2 linked regions of the Solwaraspora sp. WMMD1047 genome follow. The protein of the gene in region 1 interacts with the protein of each later gene in a pairwise test. Links are inferred from orthologs where the notes say so. Each region holds a gene or a part of one and is shown in the gene's direction. Other genes may lie near its edges. The genes, in order: O7627_RS08145 and ung.

Region 1 (3,134 bases):
GCGGTCTGATGCTGCAGTTGATCACTTTCGGCCGAAGAGCAAGGTCGAGGAAAGCGCGGAACATGAAGGTTACTGGTGGCTTGCCTTCGATTTTCGCAACTATCGTTATTGCTGTACCTTTTGTAACTCAACCCGTGTCGACCGTGTGGGCGGTAGTAGAGGCGGTAAGCAAACGCACTTCCCCCTTCTAAACCCGGAGGATCGTGTCTTCGAGGAGGGCGATGTTGCGGTCGAACGCCCTGTGTTGCTAGACCCCATACGAGCTACGGACCCGACCCTTCTGTACTTCCGGGAGGATGGCGTTCCGGAGCCGAGGTTCACGGGCGAAAAGAGATTGCGAGCGAGCAAGTCTATTGAGATTTACCACCTTAATCACACGGAACTCGTAGAAGCGCGTCTTGAAACGCTGAATCGGGTTCGGGAGTTGATTTCTCTAGGTAGAAGCTACTATAATAGCTGGCTCCTCGACGGATCAGACGAGCCTGCTTTTGACTCCGTCATCGCCCAACTCAGGAAACTGTGTGCCCCAGAGGCCGAGTATTCTGCAGCAGTCAGGGACTTGGTGAAAGGTTATCGAGATTCCGAGCATACCTGGATCGACCAAGTTTTCTGATAGAAAGAACGAGTAGATGAGTAACGCCCGAGATATCGTTCAGAAGCTTTGGAGCTATTGCAGTATTCTACGGGACGACGGCCTGTCCTATCCTGACTACGTCGAGCAGCTAACATATTTGCTCTTTCTCAAGATGGCACATGAAACAGCCACTGCTCCGGGCGGCGCTGATATTGTACCGAACGGTATGGACTGGCCGAGCCTTGTGGAACGCCGAGGGGATGATCTCCACCGACACTACGGCGAAATCCTGAAGGCTCTAGGCGCCTCTGATGGGATGCTGGGCTTAATCTTCCGCGACTCTCGGAATAAGATTAAGGACCCGCATAAACTACGGCTGCTCGTTGCGGACCTTATCGACGCTAGGCATTGGAGTGCGCTTGATGTAGATGTAAAGGGTGATGCTTACGAGGGCTTGCTTGAAAAAAACGCCCAAGATACCAAGAGTGGCGCCGGCCAGTACTTCACGCCACGACCCGTTGTGGATGCTATTGTTGAGTGCATTGACCCGAAGCCGGGCGAAAAAATCTTTGACCCTGCATGCGGAACCGGGGGTTTCCTAATCTCGGCTGCTCGTCATGTCAGAATGCGCAACCCGAATTTGACGCCGGCGGAGGAAGAGCACCTATGTCTGCACGCTATTCGGGGAGGGGAGCTGGTAGGTGAGGTTACGCGCCTTGCTGCCATGAACCTTCTCCTTCACGGCATCGGTCCGAACGCTGGAACAGCCGAGCCGCCGGTGGCAACACAAGATAGCCTTGCAGGCCCGCCGAAGGAACTGTACGACGTTATCATCACGAACCCGCCTTTCGGAAAACGCTCGAGCGTAACCCTTGTCACGAAGGCTAAAGAAGGTGACGATGAGCGCCGCCGTGTGCTGCGCGATGACCTGTGGGTCTCGACTTCGAACAAGGAACTGAATTTCCTTCAGCATGTAGCGGTGAGCCTGTCGCAGGGTGGCCGGGCCGCAATCGTTGTTCCTGATGGCGTTCTCTCGGGCCTTGGAGCGGGTTCCGCGATCAGAAGGCGGCTACTCGAGACATTCGACGTCCATACGCTTCTGCGGCTTCCTGCTGGCATTTTCTATGCGGCAGGAGTGAACGCGAATGTACTTTTCTTTGATCACAAGTCGATTGGTCAGGGCTCGAGGCGAGGGCGCTTGTGGGTATACGATTTGCGCACAGACAAGCGGTTCACTCTAGTGGGTCATCGCCTGAGCGCCACTGACCTGACGGAGTTCACGAAACTTTACGAGCCGGCGGATCGCTCGAAGCGGGAGGACTCCTGGGCGGAGGATCTGGTCGGCGGTAGATGGCGAAGCTTTAGCGTCGATGACATACTCAAGCGGGAAGATTGTAGCCTGGATCTGTTTTGGCTTCCGGCGCAAGGCAACGCTATGGCGTCCCAGAACTTTGACGAGATTGTAGGCGATATTGTGGCTGATTTGCAGTTTGCATTGGCCGAGGCTGCGAAGCTCATGCCAGGAGACGAGAGGCGCAAAGAAGAGCGGTAATACTGCGACGGCTCTCGCCTTGAGTATGACCGCCGATCGGCGCCCGCGGGAGTCGATGATCCCTCGGCTGTTGTAGCCATGGATTCACAACTGCTGATCGGGGCGATCGGTACTTGATTTGCCGACCGGGTGCCGTCGGTGCCTCGACGTCTTCGAGGTCGACGGCTGTCGGCGTCTGTCGACAGCAGCGGTCACCGCATCGGGAGAGAGCTGGATGTGCCGAGATCCGGCACATCCGGTTCGGGTGGCCGAGCCGCAGAAGCAGACGGGCGGAGAGACCCGTCTGCCGTGGTTGAGTTTGGGCTTGCCATCGAGGGAGCGTGATGCGCTCGGGTGCTCTGCGGGTGCTCGGGCGCCTTGGACGGACATGGCCGTGGGGGGCTTCTGCTGTATACGTGTGCAGTGTCGAGCGATGAGACCGGGCATAATATGGACCTTTTGGACTCGCAGGGACTAGGAAGCATCGGTCAGCGCCGGCTCTTAATCCGCGGGTTGTAGGTTCGAGTCCTACGCGGCGTACCAATGATCAAGGCCCTGACCTGGCGGTTGACGCCGAATCGGGGCCTTCGTCATGTCCGGGCCGTGGCCGGCCGGTCCAGCGCACCGTTTCCCGCCCGGCGCGGACGAGATGCGCCAGGCGGGGCTGGACAAGTGGCCGTGATGTACCGGCGGGTGCTACGCGGACTTCAGCAGGCTGACGACTCCTTCGGCCATCTCCTGCGGCGTCGGATGGTCGAACACGGCCATAGCATCAAGATCGACGCCGGTCGCGTCGCTCACGAGGGGAACGATCCTGATCGCCGTGATCGAGTCTCCCCCCAACTCGAAGAAGTTGTCGTCTCGGCGAATCCCATCGAGGCCCAGGGTGCGTTCCCACGCGTCGAGGACGACCGGCAGGACATCGGAGACCTCGATACTCATTTCGCCACCCCTGCGTTCGGCATTCCGGCAACCTTGTGATTGTGGTCGAGCGCGAGACTCTCCAGGATCGAGATCATGACTGGCACA
Region 2 (3,314 bases), 860 kb from region 1 along the record:
CGGCGACCAGCCGTACGACGAGTCGTACCTGGTCGAGACGGCGGACGGCACCGACATCCACGTCGAGGTGGTGCACCCGGCCGGGCCGGCCGATTCGGCGCGGCCCACCATCGTCTTCGTGCACGGTTTCTGCCTCGACATGGGCACCTTCCACTTCCAGCGCAAGGTGCTCGCCGAGCGCGGCGCGGACCGGCTGGTCCTCTACGACCAGCCGGGGCACGGCCGGTCCGGCCGGCTGGAGTCCGGCGAGTACGAGTTGCGCGCGCTCGGCGAGACGCTGCGGGCGGTGATCGACCGGACGGTGCCGGCCGGGCCGCTGATCCTGGTCGGCCACTCGATGGGCGGGATGACCATCATGGCGCTGGCCGAGCAGTACCCGGAACTGTTCACCGACCGGGTGGCCGGGGCGGTGCTGATGGCCACCTCGGGCGGGATGCTCGGAGAGACCAAGTTCGGGCTGCCGGCGATCATCGCCCGGGCCGGCACCCCGCTGCTGCCGGTGGTCAACAGCGCCACCAAGCTTTCCGGCGGTGTGATCGACCGGGCCCGTCGGGCCTCGGCGAACCTGGCCTGGCTGTTGACCCGCCGGTACGGCTTCGGGGAGGGCAACCCCAGTCCGGCGCTGGTCTCCTATGTGGAGGAGATGAACTCGCGCACCTCCACCGAGACGGTGGCCCGCTATCTGCGTACCCTCTACACGCACGCCCGTTACCCGGCGCTGGCCGCGCTCCGGGAGACCCCGACGCTTGTCGTCGTCGGCGACCGGGACCTGATCACACCGGTCAGCCACTCCGAGGAGATCGTCCGCCGGCTGCCGGGCGCCGAGTTCGTCAAGGTGGCCAACAGTGGACATGTGGTGATGCTGGAACACGCCGACCAGGTGAACGCCGCGCTGCTCGACTTCCTGGACAGACTCACCCCGCCCTCGCCACACTCGTCGGGTGAATCCGATGCGTGAACTGTCCACGGTGGAGCAGACCCGGGACTTCGGTGAACGGTTGGCCGGCCTGCTGCGCGGCGGTGACCTGCTGGTGCTGACCGGCCCGCTGGGCGCGGGGAAGACCGCCCTGACCCAGGGGATCGGGGCCGGGCTCGGTGTGCTCGGCGCGGTCACCTCGCCCACCTTCGTGATCGCCCGGGTGCACCGCCCGGACGGGGCACGGGGCGGGCGGGTGCCGCTGGTGCACGCGGACGCGTACCGGCTGGGAGGGGCCGCCGACCCGCGGGCCGAGATCGACGACCTCGACCTGGACGCCTCGATCGAGGAGGCGGTCACCGTCGTCGAGTGGGGCGAGGGGATGGTGGAGCAGTTGGCCGACGCACACCTGCGGATCCGGATCGACCGTCGGGACGACGATACGAGAGTGGTCGAGTTGGTGCCGGTGGGCGGCGATTGGTCAGACCGGCTCGCTAGTTTCTCCGCATGACTCTCGACCTGCCCGCCCTGCTGCCCGAATCGTGGCGTGCCGTGCTGCGGCCGCACCTGGACCCGGTCGGCACCGCCGAACTCGGCGCCTTCGTGGCCGACGAGTACGCCACCCACCCGGTGTTTCCACCGGTCGAGGACCTGTTCACGGCGTATCGGCTGTGCCCGCCCGAGGACTGCCGGGTGCTGATCCTGGGCCAGGATCCGTACCACAAGGCCGGCCAGGCGCACGGGCTCAGCTTCAGCGTCCGGGACGGGGTGGCGGTGCCCCCCTCGCTGCGCAACGTCTTCAAGGAGCTGGCCGCCGACGTCGGTGTGCCGGTGGCGCGCAGCGGCGACCTGACCCGCTGGGCGCGGCAGGGAGTGCTGCTGCTCAACGCCGTGCTGACGGTCCGGCAGGCCACTCCGAACTCGCACGCCGGCAAAGGCTGGGAGGCGTTCACCGACGCGACGATCAAGGCGCTCGACGCGCGCCGCGAACGGGTGGTGTTCCTGCTCTGGGGCGGCTACGCCCGGCGCAAGCGGGAGCTGATCACCAATCCGGACCACGTCGTGCTGGAGGCCGGGCACCCCAGCCCGATGAACCCCCGCGGCTTCCTGGGCAGCCGCCCGTTCAGTGCTGCCAACAAGGCCCTCGCCGACGCCGGCCGGCCCACGGTCGACTGGGATCTCTCAACGCACTGACCCGTCCGTCCGACCCGTCCGACCGCGGGCGGGTCAGCCTGGTGCCGGGGTGGCGACCGGACGGGAGCCGGGGTCGGCCGCCAGCCGGAGGCGGTGCCGGCGTAGCAGGTCGGCGGCGACCGGGTCGGCGAGTTCGATCAGCGGCAACGGGACGACCGGATAGGTCCGGTCGCCGTGGCGGACCTGGATCGCGGCTGGGAGCTGCTCGTACATGGTGGCGGTGAGCTCGCCGACCGTGGTCCGCCACCGGTGCTCGCCCGGCTCACGGGGATCAATTGGCAGCCCGCCGAAGTCCTCCCACCGGGGATTCCAGCGGTACGCGAAGACCTCGGTGAGCCAGCCGGTGAAACGGTCGGCATCGGCCCACCGGATGGCGATGTCGGTGGCCTCGGCCGGCAGTGGCACGCCCTGCAGCACGGCGGCGGTGGCGCCGGTCAGCAGATAGGGCAGTTCGGCCAGGCGCTTCATCGCCGAGTGCAGGTCACTGGCGGCCAGGCGTTCCTCGAGAGGTTGGCTGGCCAGCCTGGCGAGTGCCGCATCAAGGTGCGCGTCCAGGGGCTCCAGGCTGATCGCGAGTTGGGTGTCCAACGCGGCGAACAGCCGCTCCAGCAGCGGCACGCTGGCTGACCGGCCGCCGCGCTCGACCCGGGCGACGGCCGCCTGGCTCACCCCGGCCAGCTCGGCGAGCTGCTGCTGGGTCAACTCGCGCAGCTCACGCTGAAATTTCAGTTTCTCGCCGAGAATGGCGAGCAGGCGACTCTCAGTCACCCACAAAATTTTGAAGTATCCGGTTGTGCGATATGCCTGAGCGTCATAATTATGACTCGGTTGTATATTGCCATCCGGTTATATTTCTTGGCTGAGAAACTTTGGTGACAAATGTCCTTTTCGTCGCGTCGGTGGCCTGGTGCGCTCCGATGAATGAGACCAGGTGGAGCTAGGGAGACCTGTGGCGGCTTCTTCGTGCATGGGCGGGACGACGGCTGAACCAGGTCTGATCGTAGGTCGGGCTTGATCGTCGGCCGGGCTTGGCCATGGGCCGGGTTGGGCCCTGGTTGGGCTTGGACGTGGGCCTGGCTGGGTCGTTAGACGTGGGCCGGGTTGAGACGTGGGCCTGGCTGGTGGTGGGTTGGGCTTGGACGTGGGTCGGGCTTGGACGTGGGTCGGGCTTGGACGTGGGTCGGGCTGGGTGGTGGCCGGGCTG

Evidence for each region.
Region 2: the proteins of O7627_RS08145 (region 1) and ung interact in binary tests that used the Escherichia coli proteins (3 or more experiments, as listed by UniProt). The link is inferred for Solwaraspora sp. WMMD1047 from one-to-one orthologs.

The regions. Positions count from the first base shown.
Region 1 is NZ_JARUBL010000001.1:1,734,701-1,737,834, forward strand. Bases 59-2,877 are described here. They hold O7627_RS08145 (class I SAM-dependent DNA methyltransferase), read left to right. Parts: upstream 59-629; coding sequence 630-2,126; downstream 2,127-2,877. Other genes in these bases: O7627_RS08140 (hypothetical protein), read left to right, coding at 59-613; O7627_RS08150 (acyl carrier protein), read right to left, coding at 2,802-2,877. Outside these bases: more of O7627_RS08140, read left to right, coding at 1-58; more of O7627_RS08150, read right to left, coding at 2,878-3,047; O7627_RS08155 (AMP-binding protein), read right to left, coding at 3,044-3,134. UniProt on the Escherichia coli protein: The subtype gamma methyltransferase (M) subunit of a type I restriction enzyme. The M and S subunits together form a methyltransferase (MTase) that methylates A-2 on the top and A-3 on the bottom strand of the sequence 5'-AACN(6)GTGC-3'.
Region 2 is NZ_JARUBL010000001.1:876,517-879,830, forward strand. The notes cover bases 268-3,266. They hold ung (uracil-DNA glycosylase), read left to right. Parts: upstream 268-1,423; coding sequence 1,424-2,110; downstream 2,111-3,266. Other genes in these bases: O7627_RS04155 (alpha/beta hydrolase), read left to right, coding at 268-958; tsaE (tRNA (adenosine(37)-N6)-threonylcarbamoyltransferase complex ATPase subunit type 1 TsaE), read left to right, coding at 951-1,427; O7627_RS04170 (helix-turn-helix transcriptional regulator), read right to left, coding at 2,144-2,878. Also shown: more of O7627_RS04155, read left to right, coding at 1-267. UniProt on the Escherichia coli protein: Excises uracil residues from the DNA which can arise as a result of misincorporation of dUMP residues by DNA polymerase or due to deamination of cytosine.